Linked DNA regions of Iamia sp. SCSIO 61187. The protein of the gene in region 1 interacts with the protein of each later gene in a pairwise test. Links are inferred from orthologs where the notes say so. Each region holds a gene or a part of one and is shown on either strand. Other genes may lie near its edges.

The links.
Region 2: the proteins of rlmB (region 1) and tsaE interact in binary tests that used the Escherichia coli proteins (3 or more experiments, as listed by UniProt). The link is inferred for Iamia sp. SCSIO 61187 from one-to-one orthologs.

Annotation. Positions count from the first base shown.
Region 1 is NZ_CP050948.1:780,814-788,099, reverse strand. Bases 1,589-4,588 are described here. They hold rlmB (23S rRNA (guanosine(2251)-2'-O)-methyltransferase RlmB), read right to left. Parts: upstream 3,578-4,588; coding sequence 2,600-3,577; downstream 1,589-2,599. Other genes in these bases: HC251_RS03755 (2-C-methyl-D-erythritol 4-phosphate cytidylyltransferase), read right to left, coding at 4,056-4,588; ispF (2-C-methyl-D-erythritol 2,4-cyclodiphosphate synthase), read right to left, coding at 3,574-4,056; sigH (RNA polymerase sporulation sigma factor SigH), read right to left, coding at 1,694-2,335. Also shown: egtD (L-histidine N(alpha)-methyltransferase), read left to right, coding at 1-107; HC251_RS03780 (formate dehydrogenase accessory sulfurtransferase FdhD), read right to left, coding at 132-923; HC251_RS03775 (NUDIX hydrolase), read left to right, coding at 1,003-1,521; more of HC251_RS03755, read right to left, coding at 4,589-4,724; HC251_RS03750 (Crp/Fnr family transcriptional regulator), read left to right, coding at 4,807-5,466; HC251_RS03745 (dienelactone hydrolase family protein), read right to left, coding at 5,463-6,122; HC251_RS03740 (adenylate/guanylate cyclase domain-containing protein), read left to right, coding at 6,222-7,025; DNA integrity scanning diadenylate cyclase DisA, read right to left, coding at 7,231-7,286. UniProt on the Escherichia coli protein: Specifically methylates the ribose of guanosine 2251 in 23S rRNA.
Region 2 is NZ_CP050948.1:4,490,003-4,497,000, forward strand. Bases 1,318-4,029 are described here. They hold tsaE (tRNA (adenosine(37)-N6)-threonylcarbamoyltransferase complex ATPase subunit type 1 TsaE), read right to left. Parts: upstream 3,070-4,029; coding sequence 2,566-3,069; downstream 1,318-2,565. Other genes in these bases: rimI (ribosomal protein S18-alanine N-acetyltransferase), read right to left, coding at 1,318-1,821; tsaB (tRNA (adenosine(37)-N6)-threonylcarbamoyltransferase complex dimerization subunit type 1 TsaB), read right to left, coding at 1,821-2,543; HC251_RS21675 (S1 family peptidase), read left to right, coding at 3,225-4,029. Also shown: tRNA (adenosine(37)-N6)-threonylcarbamoyltransferase complex transferase subunit TsaD, read right to left, coding at 34-1,065; more of rimI, read right to left, coding at 1,204-1,317; more of HC251_RS21675, read left to right, coding at 4,030-4,076; HC251_RS21680 (P1 family peptidase), read right to left, coding at 4,140-4,991; HC251_RS21685 (DUF3524 domain-containing protein), read right to left, coding at 5,050-6,201; HC251_RS21690 (alpha/beta fold hydrolase), read right to left, coding at 6,245-6,998. UniProt on the Escherichia coli protein: Required for the formation of a threonylcarbamoyl group on adenosine at position 37 (t(6)A37) in tRNAs that read codons beginning with adenine.

The DNA.
Region 1 (7,286 bases):
GGCTCGAGGGGCTGGCCCCCCTGCTGGCCAAGGCCGGCTTCGGCGCGGCCCAGACCTGGACCGACCCCGACGGCGACTTCGCCCTGACCCTGGCGACGCGGGACTGAGCGTCGCCCCTCCCGGCGGCGGCGTCAGTCCGGCGAGTAGACGTTCAGACCGCCCGGTCGCAGGAACGCGGCGAGGGTGATGCGGGCGGTGCGGGCGACCTCGACGGCGAGCGAGGTGGGGGCGCCGACGGCGACCACGGTGCCGAAGCCGGCGGCCCACGCCTTCTGGACGATCTCGAAGCCGGCCCTCCCCGACACGTAGAGCCCGAGGTCGGACGCCGGCAGGGCCTCGGTGAGGCGCAGCCGGCCCACGACCTTGTCCACGGCGTTGTGGCGACCGATGTCCTCCCGGACGAGCACTACCTCCCCGTCGGGGCGGAAGGCGGCGGCGGCGTGCACGCCGCCGGTGCGGGCGAAGAGCTCCTGGTGCGGCCGCACCGCCTCGGCCATGGCGACCAGGACCGTGACCGGGATCGACGGGACGCCGTCGAGGGGGCGCAGCCGGTCGAGCATCTCGTCGACGGTCGCCGACCCGCACACGCCGCAGGCGGCGGTGGTGGGCGTCAGCCGGGGCACGACCGGTCGGGCCGTCCCGCCGGTCGCCACGTCGACCACGTTGAAGGCGGCCCGCTCGTCGAGGCCCAGGCCGCACGAGCGGACGCCGTCGAGGCGGGCGCCGTCGAGCAGCCCCTCGGCCCAGGCGAACCCCACGGCCAGGTCGTGGTCGTTGCCCGGGGTGCGCATCGTGGTGGTGGCGACCTGGCCGTCGACGCGGATCTCCAGCGGCTCCTCGACGGCGACGTCGTCGGGGGCCCGACGGGCCGAGCCGCCGTCGTGGCGGCGCACCATCAGCCGTCGCGACCGGGAGTGGGCCATGCCCCGCAGGCTACGGGGCCGGGGCGGCGGCCACGCCGGGCGGGGCGGCGGACGGACGTCGGGTGTCTAGGGTCGGTCGATGGCGATCGGCGTGCGGCACTGCGACAGGTGCGGGGCGCCGAGCCCCGACGACGAGGCCGGCACCCCCACCTGCCCGACCCACGGGTCGCGGTGGGTCCACGTCCGCAACGCCCCCTGCGCCGCGGTGGTGATCCAGGACGACGCCGGCCAGATCCTCCTCGCCCGGCGGGCCCGCGAGCCCTACGCCGGGATGTGGGAGACGCCGGGGGGCTTCGTCGAGCTGGGCGAGCACCCCGAGGACGCCGCCCGCCGGGAGGTCCGCGAGGAGCTCGGCCTCGAGGTGACCCTCACCGGACTGGTCGGCGTCTACGTCGAGGCCTCGGCCCAGGGCCAGCACCTGCTGGTGCTGGTCTACGCCGGGAGGGCCACCGGCGAGGTCCGGCCCGATCCGGCCGAGGTGGCGGGGTGGGCGTGGTTCGCGCCGGCCGACGTGCCCGCGGTGATGGCCGCCGACCACCGGCGGCGGGTCGACGACCTGCTCGCCGGCACGGTCGTGCCCCTCCCCGCCCGGGAGTAGCGGGCCGCGGCTGCGTCGAGCCCGTCCGGTTCGCGACGACGGTCCGGTCCGGCCCGGCGGCAGCCCCTCCACCCGGCGTGCGTCGGATCGAGCCGGCGAGCGAAGCGAGCTTCGGCGGGAAGGCCGAGAGCAGGACCCCGGGATGAGGAGCGGCGAGGCCTGCGACCTGGCTTCAGGCCGAGGCGGTCTCGTACTCGGCCAGGCTGCGGCCGAGCTTGCGCTTGATGCGCTGCACGGCGTTGTCCACCGACTTGGCGTGACGGCCGACCTCGTCGGCGATCTCGACGTAGGAGCGGCCGGCCACGTAGAGCCGGAGCACCTCCATCTCGAGGTGGGAGAGGTCCGAGGCCATGGCCTCGGCGAGGACGGCGACCTGCTCGTCACCCAGCAGGCGCTCGGCGGGGTCGTCCATGGCCGACGGCGACGGCAGCCGCTCCTCGAGGGTGCGGCCCTCGTCCTCGCTCCCGTCGCGCACGCCGTGGAGCGACACCGAGGTGTTGAGGGGCTGGTGCTTGTGGCGGTTGGCCGTCTTGATGGCGCTCAGGAGCTGGCGGGTGATGCACAGCTCGGCGAAGGGCCGGAACGCGACCTCGTGGTCCGGGCAGTAGTCGCGGACCGCCTTGTACAGGCCGATCAGCGCCTCCTGCTCGAGGTCGTCGGCATCGCCGCCCATCAGGAAGTAGCTGCGGGACCGGGACCGGGCGAAGCGCCGGTACCGGGTGAGCAGCACGTCGAGGGCGTCGCCGTCCCCCTCCTGGAAGAGCCGGGCCAGCTCGGCGTCGGGGCGGGAGGTGAGGGCGGTGCTCGGGGCCATGATGGTTCCTTCGTGCGGTGCGGCGGAGGCTGCAGTGGTGCGTGGCATAGTCCGAAGTGACTAGAAGGGTTTGTGCCACATCCGTGTAAGATGTGTCAACCATCACGTCCAATACTCCAAGTAATGCTTCCTGACCTGGGTACATGCCGACGCCCGATCGGGCTAGTCCGGACCCCGGACGCGTGGTCACCCGGACACACGTTCGACAGCCCATCGGGGCGCCCGCACCCTGCAAGGCGGCGGCACCGCCCTCGGTGACGCGGTTCAGTCGGGCGCCGTCGCCCCCCGGTGCCGCGCCACCTCGAAGCAGGCGAGGGCACCGGCGGTCGCCGCGTTCAGGCTGTCGAGGGGGCCGGCCATGGGGATGGACACCACCTGGTCGCACCGCTGGCGGACGAGCCGCGACAGCCCCGACCCCTCGGCGCCGAGCACGAGGACGAGGGGCACGTCGGCCGCCTCGAGGTCCCACAGCGACCGGTGGGCGTCGGCGTCGAGGCCCACCGACCACACCCCCTGGTCCCGCAGGCGGGCGAGGGCGGCCGGCAGCCCGCCGACGACGGCCATGGGGAGGTGCTCGATGGCGCCGGCCGCCGCCTTGGCCACCGTGGGGGTCACGTGCACGGCCCGGTGCCGGGGCAGGACCACCCCGGTCACCCCGGCGGCCGACGCCGAGCGCAGGACGGCGCCCAGGTTGCCGGGGTCGGTCAGGCCGTCCAGGGCGAGGAGGAACGGGGGCCCGTCGCCCGACGCCGTGGCCCGGACGGCACCGGTCGCCAGGTCGTCGACGTCGTGCTCGACGAGCGGGTCGGCGTGGGCGACGACGCCCTGGGGGGCGTCGGTCCGGGCCGCCCCGTCGAGGCGGGCCCGGGTGACGCGGTGGACGGGCACCCGGTCGTCCTCGGCCAGCTGGAGGATCTCGTCGACGATGGGCGAGCGGTCCAGGTCCGCCGCCACCAGCACCTCGCGGACGCGGCGGGACCCGGCCAGCAGGAGCTCCCGGACGGCCTGGCGGCCCTCGACCTGCTCGCCGCCCAGGCCCCGGCGGGCCGAGCCGGTGCCCGCCGGGCGCCCCTCGTCGGTCCCGGCCCGGTCGCGGGGCGGGCGGGCCGGTGGGCGCGAGGGGCCGCCCCGGCCCTTCGGGGTGCCGCGCCCGCTGCCGCCCGGCCCGCGCCCGCCGGGCGCGCCCCGGCCGGACCCGCCGCGCCGGGGCCCGCCGCCCCGCTTGGGTCCACCCCGGCTCATGCCGCGTCCCTCGTCACGACGGCGACGGCCATGGCCATGACCCCCTCGCCCCGCCCGAGGGCGCCGATCCCCTCGGTGCGGCGGCCGGTGACCGTGACCGGCGCGCCCACAGCCGCGGTGAGGACCTCGGCCATCTCGCGGCGCACGGGGGCCAGCTTGGGGGCGTCGAGCACGACCGAGCAGTCGACGTTGCCCGGCTCCCACCCCTCGTCGCGCACCCGCCGGGCGACCTCGGCCAGCAGGGCAACGCTGTCGGCCCCCTTCCAGCGGGGGTCGGTGTCGGGGAAGTGCTGGCCGATGTCGCCGAGCCCGGCCGCGCCGAGGAGGGCATCGGCGCAGGCGTGGGCGACGGCATCAGCGTCGCTGTGGCCGGCGAGCCCGGCGGCATCGGGGAAGGTGACGCCGCCCAGGCGCAGCCGACGCTCGGGGTCGTCGCTCCACGGGTGGAGGTCGACGCCGAGGCCCACGCGCACCTGCATCACGCCCCGCTTCCCGCGCCGGCGGCCGCCAGGTGGCGGTCGAGCACCTCGACGTCGGCGGGATGGGTGATCTTCACGTTGGCCGGGTCGCCCTCGACGACGACGACCCGGCCCCCGGCCCGCTCCACGAGGGTGGCGTCGTCGCTCGCCTCCGGGGCGTCGGCGTGGGCCGCCCGCAGCACGTCCGCGGCGAACGCCTGCGGCGTCTGCACGGCGACGACCGCGTCGCGGTCGACGGCCCCCCCTCCCCGCCAGCGCAGGCTGTCGACGACGGGGACGCCGGGCACGGCGGCGTCGGCGCCCTCGCGGACGGCAGCGACCACGGTGCGGAAGAGGGCAGCGGGCGCCGCCGGGCGGGCGGCGTCGTGCACGACGACGACGCCGGCGAGGCGGGGGACGGCCGCCAGGCCGGCCCGCACCGACGCCGAGCGCGAGTCGCCCCCGGCCACCACGGCGTCGGCGCCGGGGAGGGTGCGGCCCACGTCCGGGGCCGGCACCACGACCACGACCCCGTCGGCCTCGGAGCGCGCCGCAGCGAGGCTCCAGTCGATGACCCGCCGCCCGGCGACGAGGGCGTACTGCTTGGCCCCGCCGAACCGCGAGCCTCCCCCACCGGCCACGACGACGGCCCACACCGGTCCGTCGCGGGGAGGGGCGGGGTCGGTCACGGCCGCACGCTATTCCTCCGGGCCGGGCGGCGAGGACCCGCCCCAGTTCTGTGACATTCGACCGGGCCAGTACGCTGAGAGCGTGGCTGAGACCTCCCTCCTTCGAGATGTGCCCCTCCTCACCGAGCTGACCGATGACGAGATGGCGGCCGTGGAGGCCGCCACCAGCACCACCGACCTCCTCCGGGGCGACCTGCTCTTCGCCGAGGACGACGTCCCCCACGAGCTCCACGTGGTCGTCAGCGGCCGCATCGCCATCTCCAAGCGATCGGTCGACGGCCGCGAGTCGATGGTCGCCCTCATGGAGCGGGGCGACCTGGTGGGCGAGATGCCCCTCTTCGACGGCGAGGGGCGCTCCGCCGAGGCCCGCGCCCTCGAGGCGTCGCAGGTCCTGACCATCCCCTACGCCCCGCTGCGCGAGATCTACGAGGGCCGGCCGGCGCTGCTGTGGGGCGTCGTGCGCCTGCTCGCCGGGCGGCTGCGCAACACCAACACGGCCCTGGCCGACTCGGTCTTCCTCGACGTCACCGGGCGCACGGCCAAGCGCCTGCTCGAGCTGGCCGGCGACGAGGAGGAGTTCGTCCTCCCCATCACCCAGGAGGAGCTGGCCGGCATGGTCGGCGCCTCCCGGGAGCGGGTGAACAAGGCCATCGCCAGCTTCGTGCGCCTCGGATGGATCGACCAGCGCGAGCGCCGCTACCGGATCCTGAACCGGGTCGAGCTCACCCGGCGGGCCCGCTAGCCCAGCACCGCCAGGAACTCCCCCACCCGACGCCACGCGTCCTCGGCGTCGGCGGCGCGGTGGGCCGGGCGGTCGGCGTCGTGCACGAAGCCGTGGTCGGCACCCTCGTAGCGCACGACCTCGGCTCCGATGGCCTCCAGGGCGTCGGCGTCGGCGGCCGGGACCCACGGATCCTCGGTGCCCACGATCATCAAGATGGGCGCCGCCTCGGCCCCGGCCAGGACCTCGAGCGGCTCGGCCATGGTCTCGCTCACCCACTCCTCGGGCAGGCGCACCATGCCGTAGAACGACACGGCCCGGTCGAAGCGCCCGGAGGCGGCCGCCTTCAGCGAGAACATGCCGCCCTGGCAGAAGCCCATGACGGCGACGGGCTCGACGGCGAGCAGGTCGGCCGCCGCGGCGGCGTCGGCCATGACCCGGGCGTCGTCGAGGCTGCCGGCCGCGGCCAGCCGCTCCTCGAGCGTCGCCTCGGACCGGTCGGGCCAGGAGTCGAAGCATGCCACCGACCAGCCGTGCTCGGCGGCCAGCCGGTCGCACAGCTCGGTGAAGAGCGGCCGGAGGCTGCCGATGTCGGGGACGATCACGAGGCCGCGCGACGCCCCGGCGGTCTCGGCGACGTAGACGGAGGTTCCGGACGGGAGGGTGGTGCTGCTCACCCCGCCAGCATGGCCGGTCGATCGCCCGCCGGGGCGGCCGCGCCCCGATCGACGCCGGACGCGTCGATCGGCCACGCGACCCGGACCTAGGGTGAGAGCATGGCCCCCACCGATGGCGTCCGCGACACCGGTGCCCGGGCGGTCGCCTCGCTCCACCAGTCGATCACCGAACGCCTCGCCCGCCTGATCCGATCGGATGCCGAGTGGGCCGACCAGGCCGTCGACGTCGGCCTCGTGGACCGCGACTGGTTGGCCGACCCCACGGCCAACCCGGCGCGCATCGCACCCCCGACCGAGGTGCTGGAGCGCTTCCTCGAGCGGACCGCGGAGCGGCGGCCGTCGGTCCTGGCCAGCGTCGGTCTCAGCGCCCTCCAGGCCATGTCGCTCTCCCGCTCCGAGGTCGGCGCGGGCGAGGTGGCCATCCCGGCGGAGGTGACGGTCGTGTTCACCGACCTCGAGGGGTTCACCACCTTCACCGCCGCCGAGGGCGACGACGCCGCCGCCCACCTGGTGGGCGATCACAACCGGCGGTTCGGGCCGATCGTGCGCAGCCGGGGCGGGCGGGTCGTCAAGCGCCTGGGCGACGGGCTCATGCTCACCTTCCCGGCCCCCGAGGCGGCGGCGTTGGCCGCCGTCGAGCTCGTGGGCGAGGACCACGGCCCGCTGCGGGTCCGGGCCGGCCTCCACCACGGCGAGGCGGTGGTGACCCACGACGACGTGGTCGGCAACGTGGTCAACATCGCCGCCCGGCTCACCGAGCAGGCCGAGGGCGGCTGCGCCCTGGCGTCGGTGGCGGTGCGGGACGCGGTGGGGGAGATCCGCGGCATCACCTTCGGCCGGGCCAAGCGCTACCGCCTCAAGGGCATCGACCCCGTCAGCGCCTGTGTTGTGACCGCGACCTGACCGGTCCCAGCCACGCGACGGATCGCAGACGACGCAGCCGCGGCCCGGCGCAGCCGCTGGGGGTCTGGGGGTCCCCCCCAGACGAAGAGCCGTGGGGGCGAGGAACGAGCCCTCCGGCTCTGGGAAGGTCTTCGGCCCGAGCGCAGCGAGGCCCCCTCAGCTCGAGGAACGGAGCGAGGCGCAGCCGAGCGAGTGACGAGAAGACTCAGCTGTACCGGTCGAGGATGCTTGCTTCGGCGAGGCGGCTCAGGCCGTCCTTGA
Region 2 (6,998 bases), 3.7 Mb from region 1 along the record:
GCACTCGCCCGGGGACCGGGGCCGCACACGTCGTCAGAGGCCGAGGCCCGGGACCGCTCCGGTGTCGAGCGGGCTGGGACCGTCGGTGACGAGGCGGTGCCAGCCGGCGGCGGCGACCATCGCCGCGTTGTCCGTGCACATGGCGGGCGACGGCAGCGACACCCGCAGCCCGGCGGCCTCGCCCCGCTCGACGGCGAGGCGGCGCAGTCGCGAGTTGGCGGCGACCCCGCCACCGAGGCACAGGCCCTTGGCCCCCACCTGCTCGGCGGCCCGCAGGGCCTTGACCGTCAGCACGTCGACCACCGCCGCCTGGAACGAGGCGGCGACGTCGACGGTGGCCACGTCGGGGTGGCGACGGACGTGGTTGATCACCGCCGTCTTGAGCCCCGAGAACGACAGGTCGAGCCCCTCGTCGAGCATGGCCCGGGGGAAGGCGATGGCCTCGGGGTCACCGTGCTCGGCGGCGGCGTCGATGGCCGGGCCGCCGGGGTAGGCGAGGCCGAGGTACCGGGCGACCTTGTCGAAGGCCTCGCCGGCGGCGTCGTCGAGCGTGCCGCCGAGCACCTCGTAGGAGCCCGGGGCGTCCATGGCCACCAGCAGGGTGTGCCCGCCCGACACGAGGAGGACGACGACCGGCAGCTCCACGTCGGGGTCGTCGAGGAGGGCGGCGTGGAGGTGGGCCTCGAGGTGGTTGACGGCGACGAAGGGGACGTCCCACACGAGGGCGAAGGCCTTGGCCGTGGCCACGCCCACCAGCAGGGCGCCGACGAGGCCGGGGCCGTAGGTCGCAGCGACGGCACCGACCTCGTGGTCGGCCAGCCCCCCCTCGACCAGGGCCTCGGCGATGACGGGGGTGAGGAGCTCGACGTGGGCTCGGCTGGCGACCTCCGGCACCACGCCGCCGTAGCGGGCGTGGATGTCGACCTGGCTGGACACGACCGACGACTGCACCCGCCGACCCCCGACGACGACGGCGGCGGCCGTCTCGTCGCACGACGTCTCGATGCCGAGGACGGGCAGGGCGTCGAGGTCGACGGCGGCCGGGTCCCACCGCGTGCCGGTCATGCTTGCCCTCCAGCGCCCTCGACCCGACCCTCGTCCGACACCCACGTCCCGCTGCCGTCTCGGGCGCTCATGCTTGCCCTCCAGCGCCCTCGACCCGACCCTCGTCCGACACCCACGTCCCGCTGCCGTCTCGGGCGCTCATGCTCGCCCTCCCGCGCCCTCGACCCGTGCCCCGTCGCCGGAGCGCACGCCCTGGAGGACGCTCGGCGTCGGCAGCGCCGCCTCGATGCGGGCCAGGCGCTCGGCGTACTCCGGCGACCCGACGTCGATGGCCCACATGATCACGGCATCCTCCCGGTTGTCGACGTAGTACGCCCGGCGCACGCCGGCCGGCGCGAACCCGAACCGGCTGTAGAGGCTCTGGGCGCCACGGTTCGACGCCCGCACCTCGAGCGTCACCCTCTCGGCGCCGAAGGCCAGCGCGTCGCGCACCACCACGAGCATCAGCCGGGTGGCGAGGCCCTGGCGCTGGTGGGCGGGGGCCACGGCGACGGTGGTGACGTGGGCGTCGCCGGCGAGGACCATCAGCCCGGCGTAGCCCACGACCTCGGTGCCCTGGCGGGCCACCACGTAGCTCCGGCCGTCGGTGGTCGAGAGCTCGCCCAGGTAGAGCCCGAGCGACCACGGTCGCGGGTAGACCTGGTGGTCGATGCGCAGCACCTGGCGCAGGTGGCGGCGGCGCATCGGGGTGATGACGACCGGCGATCCGGCGGCGGCGGAGCCGGGCCGGGGGTCGGGTCGGGTCGTCGCCGCCATCAGCCCGACCCCGGCTGGGGCCCGGGGACGCCCTCGCGGGTGGCCCAGCTGATCTCGGCGTCGGGCTTGCGCAGGTAGGTGGGCGTCACGTCCCACGGCTGCACCCACTCCTCCCGCAGGGCGAGGTGGTGGGCCAGGAGGACGAGGTCGCGCGCCGACGGGCCCGCCAGCCCGTGGGTCACGACCTCGGCCTGGACCAGCGACCGGAACTCGTCCTGGTACCGGAGGGCGCCGTCGCCCACGAGGAGCAGGTCGCCGCGGTGGGCCTGGAGCTCGGCCCGCAGGTCGTCGGGCGTGCTCACCCGCGGCTCGGTGATGCGCTGCACACCGCCCGGGACCGTCCGGTAGAGGGCCGAGAACAGCTCGCCCCGACGGGCGTCGATCACGGCGGCGATGAGGCGGTCGGTGAACCGGGCCGGGAAGGCCAGGAGGTCGAGGCTGGAGATGGGGATGACGGGGACCCGCAGCGCCTGGGCCACCGCCTTGGCCGTGGCCACGCCCACGCGCAGCCCCGTGAACAGGCCGGGCCCGATGTCGACGGCCACGGCCCCGATCTCGGCCAGCTCGACGCGGGCCTGGCGGCACACGAACTCGATCGACGGGGTGAGCGACTCGGCGTGGCGCCGGCTCCGCGACGAGTGGGCCGAGGCCAGCACCCCCTCGTGGCCGCCCACCGCGCACCCGACCTGGGCCGTCGCCGACTCGATGCCCAGGATCAGCACGACGCCGTCCCCTCCGCGCTGGTCACGATGCGTCCTCCCACGGCTCCAGGGTGGCCCGCAGGCCGTCGGCGCGCGCCTTCCACCGCGGCCCGACGGGCCGCATCTCCCACCGGCGGACGTCGCCCGACGCCGGGTCGTCGTCGAGGGGGGCGAAGGTGATCCGGATCTCGAGGTAGTCGGCCGGGAGCACCGGCACCACCGCGTCCCCCCACTCGATGACGACCACGGCGCCGTCGTCGACCATCTCGGCCAACCCGACGTCGAGGGCCTCGTGCAGGTGCTCGAGCCGGTACACGTCGAGGTGGTGCACCCGGACCCGCCCCCCCTCGTAGGTGTGGGCGATGGTGAAGGTCGGGCTGGTGATGCGCTCGTCGATGCCGAGGGCGGCGCCCAGGCCCTGCACGAAGGCCGTCTTGCCGGCGCCCATCTCCCCGGTGAGGAGCACGACGTCGCCGGGCCGCACGAGGGCGGCCAGGGCACCAGCGAGGGCGCGGGTGTCGTCGACGGAGGTGGTGCGGGCCAGCACGGTCCAGGAGAGGGACGAGGGACGGGGAGCCCGCCGAGCGTATCGCCGGGCCCTGGTGGCAGCGGCCCCGGGGGTCGCCGCCCCCCGGAGCGTCGCGCCGACCCGGACCCGCCGCCGTCAGGAGGACGACAGGCACGGGCGTCGAACAGGCCGCCATGACCCCCCGAACCCCCCATCGTCGTCGCGTCCCCGCTGCGCTCGCGGCTCTCGGCCTGGCGCTCGTGGCGGTGCTGGCCGGCGCCCCCGCCCCGGCCTCGGCCTACGCACCGGCCGACACCGCCACCATCCACCCCGGCGTCCAGATGTTCACCGACGGCGCCCAGTGCACGGCCAACTTCGTGTTCAGCGACGGCACCGACCTCTACATCGGCTACGCCGCCCACTGCGCCGGTCTGGGCGAGGCGACCGACACCGACGGCTGCCTGGCCGGGACCCTGCCGGTCGGCACCCCCGTCGAGATCGACGGCGCCTCCCAGCCCGGCACCCTCGCCTACAGCTCGTGGGCCACCATGCAGGCCGTCGGGGAGACCGACCCCGACGCCTGCGCCTACAACGACCTGGCCCTGGTCCGGATCGATCCCGCCGACCACGACAAGGTCAACCCGTCGGTCCCCCACTGGGGTGGTCCGACCGGCATCAACACCACCGGCGTGGGCGCCCTGACCCGGGTCTACAGCTACGGCAACTCCAGCCTGCGGCAGGGCATCACCCTGCTCAGCCCCAAGACGGGCGTGAGCCTGGGCACCACCGGCGGCGGCTGGACCCACCCCCTCTACACCGTCAGCCCCGGCATCCCCGGCGACTCCGGCAGCGCGTTCCTCGACGCCCAGGGCCGCGCCCTCGGCGTCCTGAGCACGCTGGCCCTCGCCCCGCTCCCCCTGAGCAACAACGTGTCGGACCTCAACAAGGGCCTGGAGTACATGCGGGCCCACACCACCCTCGACGCCATCTCGCTGGTGCCCGGCGACCTGGCCTTCGACGGCGACCAGCTCCCCCTCGGCCTGTAGCCCACCGCCTCCGGACCGGTGGTCGGCTCCCCGCCGGGGGGATCCGGTCACCGGTCCGTCGCGTCAGGCCAGGGCCCGGACGGCCCGCTCGACGGCAGCCACGGCCAGCAGGCGGACGTGGTCGAGACGGGCCTCGACCTCGCCGGTGGCCACGGCGACGAGGGCGTCACCGTCGACCCGGGTGTGGGCGGGGACGATCGCTCGCCCGAGCCCGTCGTGGCCCCCCTGGGCCACCACGAGGCAGCCGAGCCCGTCGAGGCGGGCGTTGGTGGCGATGACCCCGATGGTCGTGTTGCCCATGGGGGCGGGGGGGACGCTGGGCAGGGCGTCCTCGACGCCGACCAGGCCGGTGCCGTCGGCGTCGATCGAGCCGTAGGCGTTCACCGCGACCAGGGCCGCCACCACCAGCGGACCGGAGCGGACGGTGGCCCCGCCCAGGCCCCCGGGCTCGGCGTGCTCGGGCCCCCGCCACTTCCCCACCGTGGCCCCCGTGCCCGCACCGACCCGGCCGTGGGCGAACGCCCCCTCGGAGGCGGTGGCGCAGGCGAAGCGGCCCTCGGCCGGCCCGGGGCGGATCGACGAGGACCCGACGGCCAGGTCGAACAGCCCGAGGGTGGGGACGATCGGCACCGGCCCGGCGGGGGTGGCGAACCCCCGACCGCGGTCCTCCAGCCACCCCATCACCCCGTCGGCGGCGGCCAGCCCGAAGGCGGACCCCCCGGTGAGGAGCACGGCGTCGATCCGATCGACGAGGCGCCCGGGCACCAGGAGGTCGAGCTCCCGGCTGGCGGGCGCCCCGCCCCGGACCTCGGCCGAGGCGGCCGTGCCCTCGGGCACGAGCACGACGGTGCACCCGGTCCGGGCCTCGGCGTCGGTCCAGTGCCCGACCGCGAGCCCGCCGACGTCGGTGATCACGGCCCCGCCCCGGAACCGGGGACGATCCCGGGCGCCGGCGCCCCCACCATCGTCCCCACTACGCGGCCGGACCGGGGAGGGCGATGGGCACGTCGTCGGGGACCTTGCCGGCGGCGACGGCCTCGAGGGCGGCGTCGTAGGCGGGGGCCAGGGCGGCCCAGTCGAAGCGGTCCATGGTCGCGGCGAGGCCGGCGACGGCGGCGCGCGCCGCGGGGAGGTCCTCGAGCAGGGTGCGGAGCCGTCGGACCATGTCGCCGTAGGCGCCGTACAGGACGGCGTCGTGGAACCGGCGGGGCACGATCTCGGGGTACGACAGGGCCCGGGGCAGCAGCGGGACGGCGCCCGCGGCCATGGCCTCGACCATGGCCACGCCGAAGAACTCGTGCACGGCGGTGGACACGACGATGGCCGACCGCCCCAGTAGCCGGACGTACTCGTCCCGGGGGAGGTGGCCGGCGTGCACCAGGCGGGAGCCGAACCGCTCCTCGGCCTCGATGAACTCGCGGGGGTCGGCGCGGGCGTTGGCGCCGGCCAGGGCGACCCGGAAGGCCAGGCCCTCGTGGTCGAGCCGGCGCAGGGCTCGGAAGAACAGCTCGGGGGCCTTGTCGTGGTCCCAGCGGTGGCTCCACAGCACGATGGGGGCGCCGTCGTCGTCGCGCTCGGGGTGGTCCCCGGCCACCGCCCCCACGTCGACGCCCACCGGCAGGAGCGACGTGCGGGCCTGCACGTCGGCCAGCAGGTGGTCGTGGCGCTGGTCGGGCGGACGCGCGAGCAGCTCGGGCAGGGCGCCGAACAGGGCGTCGCGGTGGAACGCCGAGTTCACGAAGACGTGGTCGGCGGCCACCATCGACGTCCAGTTGCGGTAGGCCATGTCGTCGTCGATGGGCTCGCCGGTCAGGGCGGCCCGGGCCGGCTGGGTCTCGTGCAGGTAGAGGGCGACGGGGGTGCTGCCCAGCCACGCCCGCGAGTGGCCGCCGAAGGCCGCCACGTCGAGCATCGAGCTGGCCAGCACGACGTCGGGCGGCCCGTGGGCCTCGACGACCTCCGCCGCCCGCTCGGCCAGGGTGAGGGCGCCGCCCCGGAGGCGCCACCGCCAGTACGCCCCGTCGTGGGCGACGACGTGCACCTCGTGGGCGCTGCGGCGGGCGAACCCCTCGGCCCACGCCTGGTGCGAACCGGTCAGCCACGGCTCGACCAGCAGGACCCTCATCGGCCGACCGTGCCCGGTCCGGCGCCCGCGCCCACCGGTCGGCCTAGGACCCCGTCGGGGCCAGCGCGCCGCCGGCCCCCTCGGTGCGCTCGGCCAGGTCGCGGATCAGCCGGGCGACGTCGTCGGGTCGCTCCTGCATGAGCTGGTGGCCGGCCTGAGGGAGGACCGTGAGCTCGGCGTCGGGCAGGTGGTCGACCATCTGGCGGGCGAAGGTCGGCGGGGTGAGGATGTCCCGGCTCCCGACCACCACGAAGGCGGGCACGTCGACCTCGCCCAGCCGGTGCGTGGTGTCGTGGTCGTGGAGGATCCCGGCCAGGCAGCGTTGGACGGCCTCCTCGTCGGTGCTCTCGATCGACGCCCGCACCTGCTCGATGGCGGCGGCCGACGGGGCCTTGCCGAACACCGAGCGGATGAGGAACAGCGACAGGTCGTTGCCGGAGAAGCGGAGGCCGCGGACCGGCTTGCCCGAGTCGAGGCGCTCGACGATGAGGGCGCCGAGGGCCGTCGCCCGGGGGACGAGGAGCGGGACCACGGGGCGGGCCGCGGCGGTGGCGACGAGGCCGAGCCCGCTCACCCTCTCCCGGAGCACGTCGGGGTGGTCGACGGCGAAGTTGAGGGCGGCCATGCCCCCCATGGAGTGGCCGACGACCAGGGCGTCGCGCAGGTCGAGACGGGTGAGCACGGTGGCGATGTCCCGGCCCAGCACGGTCATGTCGTAGCCCTCGTCACCCGCGGTCGACCGCCCGTGGCCGCGCTGGTCGAGGGACAGCACCCGGAAGTCCGCGGCCAGCTCGTGC